2 linked regions of the Saccharopolyspora erythraea genome follow. Each later gene encodes a partner of the first gene's protein in a complex. Links are inferred from orthologs where the notes say so. Each region holds a gene or a part of one and is shown on either strand. Other genes may lie near its edges. The genes, in order: HUO13_RS29220 and smc.

The links.
Region 2: the proteins of HUO13_RS29220 (region 1) and smc are in contact, whole or in part, in a crystal structure (PDB 3ZGX), measured with the Bacillus subtilis proteins. The link is inferred for Saccharopolyspora erythraea from one-to-one orthologs.

Annotation. Positions count from the first base shown.
Region 1 is NZ_CP054839.1:6,543,688-6,546,974, reverse strand. The notes cover bases 300-3,287. They hold HUO13_RS29220 (segregation and condensation protein A), read left to right. Parts: upstream 300-1,357; coding sequence 1,358-2,218; downstream 2,219-3,287. Other genes in these bases: scpB (SMC-Scp complex subunit ScpB), read left to right, coding at 2,602-3,287; HUO13_RS29225 (hypothetical protein), read left to right, coding at 1,044-1,361; HUO13_RS29230 (ParA family protein), read left to right, coding at 300-991. In the rest of the region: more of HUO13_RS29230, read left to right, coding at 29-299. UniProt on the Bacillus subtilis protein: Participates in chromosomal partition during cell division. May act via the formation of a condensin-like complex containing Smc and ScpB that pull DNA away from mid-cell into both cell halves.
Region 2 is NZ_CP054839.1:6,808,922-6,813,691, forward strand. Bases 22-4,492 are described here. They hold smc (chromosome segregation protein SMC), read right to left. Parts: upstream 4,104-4,492; coding sequence 222-4,103; downstream 22-221. Other genes in these bases: HUO13_RS30425 (hypothetical protein), read left to right, coding at 22-218; HUO13_RS30435 (acylphosphatase), read right to left, coding at 4,209-4,492. In the rest of the region: more of HUO13_RS30425, read left to right, coding at 1-21; more of HUO13_RS30435, read right to left, coding at 4,493-4,493. UniProt on the Bacillus subtilis protein: Required for chromosome condensation and partitioning.

The sequences.
Region 1 (3,287 bases):
CCGCCGGTACAGAAGGAGTCAGATCGCCATGTCGACACCGCAACCCTCCGCCGACGGGCGGTCCCGGGGCGCTGTCGACCTGAGCATCGCCCCGCACAAGCCCGACACCACCGACGACGAGATCGACATCTCGCCGGAAGCCTCCCGGGGCGTCGGCCCGACCGGCCGGCCACTCCGGCACATTCCCGAGCCGCCGATGCTGGACCGGCACGGTCCCGCCTCGGTGCTGGCGATGTGCAACCAGAAGGGTGGGGTCGGAAAGACCACGTCGACGATCAACCTGGGAGCCTCCCTGGCGGAGTTCGGACGCCGGGTGCTGCTGGTGGACTTCGACCCGCAGGGCGCGCTTTCGGTCGGCCTCGGCGTGCACCCCCACCAGCTCGACCAGACGATCTACAACGTGATCATGGAGCGGTCGGTCGACGTCCACGACGTGGTGATGCGCACCACGGTCGAGGGCATGGACCTGCTGCCGAGCAACATCGACCTGTCGGCCGCCGAGGTGCAGCTGGTCGCCGAGGTGGGCCGGGAGCAGACGCTGGGCAGGGTGCTGGGCCCGGCGCTGGCCGACTACGACTACGTGCTGGTGGACTGCCAGCCCTCGCTCGGCCTGCTCACGGTGAACGCGCTGGCCGCCGCCGACGGGGTGATCATCCCGCTGGAGTGCGAGTTCTTCAGCCTCCGCGGGGTCGCGCTGCTGATCGACACCATCGAGAAGGTCCGGGAACGGCTGAACCCCAAGTTGGAGATCAGCGGCATCCTTGCGACGATGTTCGACCCACGCACCCTGCACTCCCGCGAGGTCATGGCCAGGGTGGTAGAAGCATTCGGGGACATCGTGTTCGACAGCGTCATCAACCGCACCGTCCGCTTCCCGGAGACCACGGTCGCCGGCGAGCCGATCACGCGCTGGGCACCGCGCTCGGCCGGCGCGCGGGCCTACCGGGCGCTCGCCCGCGAGGTGATCGCCCGCGAGGTGATGGCTCGATGACCACGGGACGAACTGCTCCACGGTCGTGCCGCCGAGTGACGGGAGCGACAGCGTGACCCGCCGCGCCGCGCTGCCCGGTGCTGCCGAACTGTTCCGGACGACGGTTCGGCCCGCGGAACCGCCGGTCACCGATACCGGACGGGTGGGCTCCGGTCGCAGCAAGCACGACTCGAAGATCACCGTGTACGTCTCTGCCGAGGAGCTGGTCGGACTGGAGCAGGCCCGGCTCGCGCTGCGCGCCGAGCACGGCGTCGCCGTAGACCGCGGCCGGATCGTGCGCGAGGCCATAGCCGTGCTGCTGGCTGATCTGGACGAACGCGGCTCCGACTCGATCCTGGTACGAAGGCTGCGTCGGGAGCACTCCGCGTGACCGCTTCCGCTGTCCCGGACGAGGCATCCGACCCGGCCGAGCAGCAAGGTGGCGGCAGCAGCCGGTTCACCGTGCGGCTCGAGAACTTCGAGGGTCCCTTCGACCTGCTGCTCCAGCTGATCTCGCAGCACCAGCTCGATGTCACCGAGGTCGCGCTGCACAAGGTGACCGACGAGTTCATCGCCTACACCAAGGCGCTGGGCGAGCACTGGGACCTCGACGAGACCACCGAGTTCCTGGTGGTCGCCGCGACGCTGCTCGACTTGAAGGCGGCGCGGTTGCTTCCCGCTGCCGATGTCGAGGACGAGGAGGACCTGGCGCTGCTGGAAGCCAGGGACCTGCTGTTCGCGCGGCTGCTGCAGTACCGCGCGTACAAGCAGGTGGCCGCCCTGTTCGGCGAGCTCGAAGCAGGGGCGCTGCGGCGGTATCCGCGCTCGGTGGCGCTGGATCCCAGGTTCGAAGGGCTGCTCCCCGAGGTCATGATCGGGGTCGGGCCGGAGCGGTTCGCCGAGGTCGCCGCCGCGGTGTTCCGGCCGAAACCACCGCCGACCGTCTCGCTGGACCACATCCACCAGCACCAGGTCTCGGTCCGGGAACACGCCGCGCTGCTGCGGGTCCGCCTGGCCGAGAAGGGCTCGCTGACCTTTGCCGAGCTGGTGTCCGACTGCGGCCACACCGTCGAGATCGTCGCCCGCTTCCTGGCCCTGCTGGAGCTGTTCCGGGAGACCGTCATCCTGTTCGAGCAGGAGAGCCCGCTCGGCGATCTGTCGGTGCGGTGGGTCGGCGGCAGCGTGGCCAAGGCGCAGGCCGACGCGGAGGCGGCGCGGGCCAGCCAGGAGGAAGAGGAGTACGGGTGAGCGAGCGAGGCGGAGCCGAGCACGAGGGCGCGGCGCCCGAGGCCGGGCCCGCAGGGCCGGCCGGGCCCTTCCCGGCGGAGCCGGGGCCCGCGGCGACGGAGTCGCCCTCGGACGCGGCCGTCCCGGCGGAGCCGGACGGCGGCGAGGCGGAGCCGTCGGCCGCCGACGGGTCGGCGGAGCACGGCGGAGCGGCCGCGCCGCCGGAGGCGGCGGCCGACGCAGCCGGGACGCCGACGGCGCAGCCGGGCGGAGCGGCGGAGCGCGGCGACGGCGGAGCCGCGTCCGCGGAGGCAGCGCCTGCCGAAGGCGGCGCGGTTTCCGACGCGGTCGAGGACTTGCTGGCCGCGACGCACGCACCTGCCGAGGCGTCCTCAAAGGCTTCCGTGGCGGTCGAGGACGGTTCTGCCGAGTCGGGCCCGGAACCCGGGGCGGCGTCCGCGGTGGTCGCCGAAGTGCTCGCTGCGGAGACGCCTGACGCCGAAACAGGGGACGACACCGCTGCGGATGATGGTGGTGCCGCGGACGCAGGGGCCGAGGACGGAACGGACGCGGTCGAGACGAACGCCGCGCCGGACCTCAGTTCCGACGACGAGCTCGACGCCGCCCTGGAGGCGCTCCTGCTCGTGGTCGACGTCCCCGCCGGGGAGGAACTGCTGGCGAGCACGCTCGACCAGCCCGTCGCCCGCATCCGGGACGCCCTGCGGCGGCTGTCGGACGGCTACGCCGACGCCAGGCGCGGCATCGACCTGCGCCGGGTCGGCGACGGCTGGCGCTTCTACACCCGCGAGACCTACGCGCCCTACGTCGAGCGCTACCTGCTGGACGGGCAGCGGGCCAAGCTGACCAGGGCGGCGCTGGAGACCCTCGCCGTGATCGCCTACCGTCAACCGGTCACGCGGTCCCGGGTCGCGGCGGTACGCGGTGTGAACGTCGACGGCGTCATCCGTACCCTTGTGGGGCGCGGCCTTATCGAAGAGGCCGGAAACGACCCGGAGACCGGCGGCATCCTCTACTGCACGACCGAGCTGTTCCTGGAACGGCTCGGCCTGTCCTCGCTGAAGGATCTGCC
Region 2 (4,770 bases), 270 kb from region 1 along the record:
TCGCCGAGTGCGAGCTGTGCCGGTCGGAGCTGGCCCGCCCGGTGGTCTGGAACCGCGCGTCGCCGCAGCGCATCCTGCCCGCCGGCGTCGTGCACGTGGCGGGGCGTCCGGAGCGGGGCGCGGCGACCGCGCTGCGCAACCTGCCGCACTGGGCTGTGCTTTTCCTGGCCGCGCTGGTCGCCGGGGTCATCACCTACGGCGCGACCCAGCCCTTCTGACCGTCATCGCAGGGGATCGGCCGGAGCGGCGCCGAGTTCGCCCGGCTCGGATGATTCCGCGGGACCAGCGTCGGATTCGGCGGCCGTCCCATCGGATTCCACCGCAGCGACATCCGCAGGCCCGTCGGACTCCGCCGCAGCCACGTCGGCCGTCCCATCGGACTCCGCGGCGGTGACGTCGGATTCCTCCGCAGCGCTGTCGGATTCCTCGGCGTCGGCCGACGGCGACTCCACCGCCGTCGCGGGAGCCGCTTCGGCGGCATCATCGCTCTCCCCGCCCGCAGGCGCCGACGACTTGCCCGCCTTGCCAGCCCGCAGCCGCTGCGAGATCACGGTGGTGATGCCGTCGCCGCGCATGGTGACGCCGTAGAGGGCGTCGGCGATCTCCATCGTCGGCTTCTGGTGGGTGATGATGATCAGCTGCGAGGTCTCGCGCAGCAGGTCCAGCAGCGTGATCAGCCTGCGCAGGTTGGTGTCGTCCAGTGCCGCCTCGACCTCGTCGAGCACGTAGAACGGCGAGGGCCGGGCGCGGAAGATCGAGACCAGCATGGCCACCGCCGTCAGCGACTTCTCGCCACCGGAGAGCAGCGACAGCCGCTTGACCTTCTTGCCCGGCGGGCGGGCCTCGACCTCGACGCCGGTGGTGAGCAGGTCGTCGGGCTCGGTGAGCACCAGCTTCCCGGCACCGCCGGGGAACAGCACGGTGAAGACCTTCTCGAACTCCGCGGCCACGTCGTGGAACGCCGAGCTGAAGACCTCCAGGATCTTCTCGTCGACCTCCTTGACCACGTCGAGCAGGTCGCGCCGGGTCGCCTTGAGGTCCTCCAGCTGGGTGGACAGGAACTTGTAGCGCTCCTCCAGCGCCGCGAACTCCTCGAGCGCCAGCGGGTTCACCTTGCCCAGCAGCGAGAGGTCCTTCTCGGCGCGCTTGGCCCGCCGCTCCTGGGTGGACCGGTCGAAGGGCACCGGTGGCGGCTCACTGACCTGCTCGCCGCGCTCCTTGGCCGCCTCGTACTCGGCGATCTCGGCCGGGCTCGGCGGGACCGGAACGGTCGGCCCGTACTCGTCCACCAAGTCGTCGAGACCGATGCCGAAGTCCTCGATGATCTTGACCTCGAGCTGCTCGATGCGCAGCCGCTGCTCGGCCCGCACCACCTCGTCGCGGTGCACCGCGTCGACGAGTTTCTCCAGCTCTCCGGAGAGCTCCCGCACCCGCGCCCGCACCGCACCGAGCGCCTGCTCGTGCTCGCTCTGCTGCGCCTGCGCGGTGTCGCGCTCCTGCGTCGCGCTCCGCAGCGACGCGGCGATGCGCTCGAGCGCCGTCTCGCTGCCCTCGACGACAGCCTTGGCCACCCGCGCGCCGCGCTCCCGCGCCCGGCGCGCGGCTTCGGCGCGCGCCCGCGCCTCGCGCTCGTGCCGCGCCGCGCGGCGGAGCTGGTCGGCGCGGCCCTGCACGGCGCGGGCCCGCTCCTCGGCGGTGCGCTGCCCGAGCCGGGCGTCCATCTCCTCCTGGCGGACGGCGGTCAGCTCGGCGTTGAGCCGGTCGCGCTCGCCGGTGTCGGGCTCGGCCTGCTCCTCCTGCTCGGACTTGACCGCGGCCAGCCGCTCCTCCAGGTCGGCGAGCTTGACCAGGGCGTCCTCGCGGGAGCGCTCGACGTTGGTGCGCTGGACGCGCACGCGCTCGACCTCGCCGGTGGCGGAGCGAGCGGCCTTCTGCAGGCTGGAGAGGCGTTCGGTGCTGCGCGCGCGGCGGACCTTGGCCTCGTTTATCTGGTCCTTGATGGCCCGGACCTCGTCGCGCCGGGCCTCCTCCTCGGCTCGCGCGCCTTCCAGCGCGGCGGCGTGCTGTTCGAGCCTGCGCTCGGCGGCGGCCAGCTCGCTCTCCGCCTCGTCGACCGCGGCCTGCACCTCGATGACGCTCTGGCCGTCGGCGGATCCGCCGGTCGCCCAGTGCCCGCCGAGCACGTCGCCGGTGCTGGTGACCGCGCGGACCTCGGGATGCCTGCCGACCAGCTCGCGCGCGGTGGCCAGGTCGTCGACCACGGCCATCCGGTCGAGCACAGCGGTGACCGCGGGTTGCAGGCCGTCAGGGGCCCGCACCAGGTCGACCGCCCAGCGCGCGGAGCCGTCCAGCGCAGGCCACGCCGACCGGTCACCCTCCACAGTGGAGCCTCCGACCAGGACGCCCGCCTGGCCCGCGTCGTCGGAGCGCAGCAGCTCCAGGGCGGCCACCGCGTCGCCGACGCCGCTCACCGCGACCGCGTCGGCCACCGCGCCGAGCGCCGCCGCCAGCGCGGCCTCCGCACCTGGCTCCACGGTCAGCAGCGCAGCGACGGAGCCGAGCAGGCCCGGCACCCGGTCCCCCGCGGCAAGCAGCGCGCCCGCGCCGTCCTTGCGGCGCAGCCCCATCGACAGCGCCTCCACGCGCGCCTTCCACGACGCGATCTCGCGCTCGGTGGCGCGCTCGGCGCGCACCAGCTCCTCGACGCGCGCCCGCGCCGCGTCGCGCGCCTCCGCGGCGGTCGCGCGCCGGTCCTCCAGACCCGCGTCGTCGGAGTCGTAGCCGTCGCTCTCCTCCTCCGCGTCGGCAACGGCGCGCTCGGCGACCTCGGCGCGCTCCTCCGCCTCGGCCAGCGAGGTGGACAGCCGCTCTATCTCGTCGGCGGTGGCGCCGGCCTTGCTGCGCATCGACTCGACCTGACCGGCCAGCCGCGCCGCGCCCTCCCTGCGGTCGGCGATGGCCCGGACCGCCGCCATGTGCGCCTGCTCGGCGGCCTTGAGCGAGGACTCCAGCTCCGAGCGGCGCCGCACGACCTCCGACAGCACCTCGCGGGCCCGCTCCATCTCCTCGCGCAGCTCGATCTCCTGCTCGGCGGCCTCCTCCGCCTCGGCCTCCAGCTGCTCCGGGTCGCGGCCGGTGCGCTGCTCGGCGGTCTGCGCGGTCAGGTGGCGGTGGCGTTCGGCGGCCAGCCGCAGCGTGCCGTGCAGCCGCTCCTCCAGCGCCGACAGCCGGTACCAGGTCTCCTGGGCGCGGGTGAGCCTCGGCGCGTCCGCGGCGAGGTTCTCCTCCAGCGTCTTCTCCTCCGACTGCGCGAACTGCAGAGCGCGCTCGACCTCGGCGCGCTTGGCCTTCGCGGTCTCCTGGTCGGCCTCGTCGCGCGCCAGTTCGGCGCGCGCGTTGACCAGGTCGTCGGCGATGAGACGCAGCCGCGCGTCGCGCAGGTCGGCCTGCACCGTCTGCGCCTTTCGGGCGATCTCGGCCTGCTTGCCCAGCGGTTTGAGCTGCCTGCGCAGCTCGCTGGTCAGGTCGGTCAGGCGGGTGAGGTTGGCCTGCATCGCGTCGAGCTTGCGCAGCGCCTTTTCCTTGCGCTTGCGGTGCTTCAGGACGCCCGCGGCCTCCTCGATCAGCCTGCGGTGCTCGTCGGGCTTTGCCTGCAGGATGTTCGCGAGCTGGCCCTGACCGACGATGACGTGCATCTCGCGGCCGATACCGGAGTCCGACAGCAGTTCCTGCACGTCCATCAGCCGGCACGAGTTGCCGTTGATCTCGTACTCGCTGGCGCCGTCGCGGAACATCCGGCGGGTGATGGAGACCTCGGTGTACTCGATCGGCAGCGCGCCGTCGGAGTTGTCGATGGTCAGCGTGACCTCGGCGCGGCCCAGCGGGGCGCGGCCCGCGGTACCGGCGAAGATGACGTCCTCCATCTTGCCGCCGCGCAGGTCCTTGGCCCCCTGCTCTCCCATCACCCAGCGCAGCGCGTCGAGCACGTTGGACTTGCCGGAGCCGTTCGGGCCGACGACGCAGGTGATGCCGGGTTCGAAGCGCAGCGTGGTGGCCGATGCGAAGGACTTGAAACCCTTGAGGGTCAGGCTCTTCAGGTGCACGGCTTCGATCGACCTTCCCGCATGTCAGGCGCCCGTTCGGCGCTACCACGTCCGGAGGAGCCTACCCGCGAACGCGCTCTCGACCCCGCAGAACCGCTCGTGTTCTCAGCGCTCCACGAATCCGGTCAAGCCGCCTTTCGGCTCCGACCACTGCTCCGCGACGTGGTCGACGTCGCCGGGGGTGTCCGGCGAGCGCAGAGCCTCCAGCAGCCGTTCGCACGACTCGCGCGGTCCTTCGGCGACCACTTCCACCCGGTTGCCCGGCAGGTTGGTCGCGCTGCCGGCGAGTCCCAGCTCCAGCGCCCTGGCCCGGGTCCACCAGCGGAACCCGACGCCCTGCACCCTGCCGTGCACCCATGCCGTCAGCCGTGCCTGCTGTGCGTCCGTCACGGCCGACCATGATGCCGCACCGGCCCGCCGCTCTACCTGCCAGGGTGGTACGGACCTGCGGAAACGCCCGCACCCGGCGGTCGGGCGGGGACGGGGTTGCGGCGATCAGTACGGTATCCGTTGCCAACGCGGGGTTTTGCGCAGATCCGAGGAGAGCAGGACAGGCGATGGACCCGATACCGCTGGAAGACCCGGACGCCCGCCCGAAACGCCTGGTGGTGCTGGCGACCTCCGGGATGGTGATCGCCACCGGCTTCGCCACGATCGCGGCGATGGC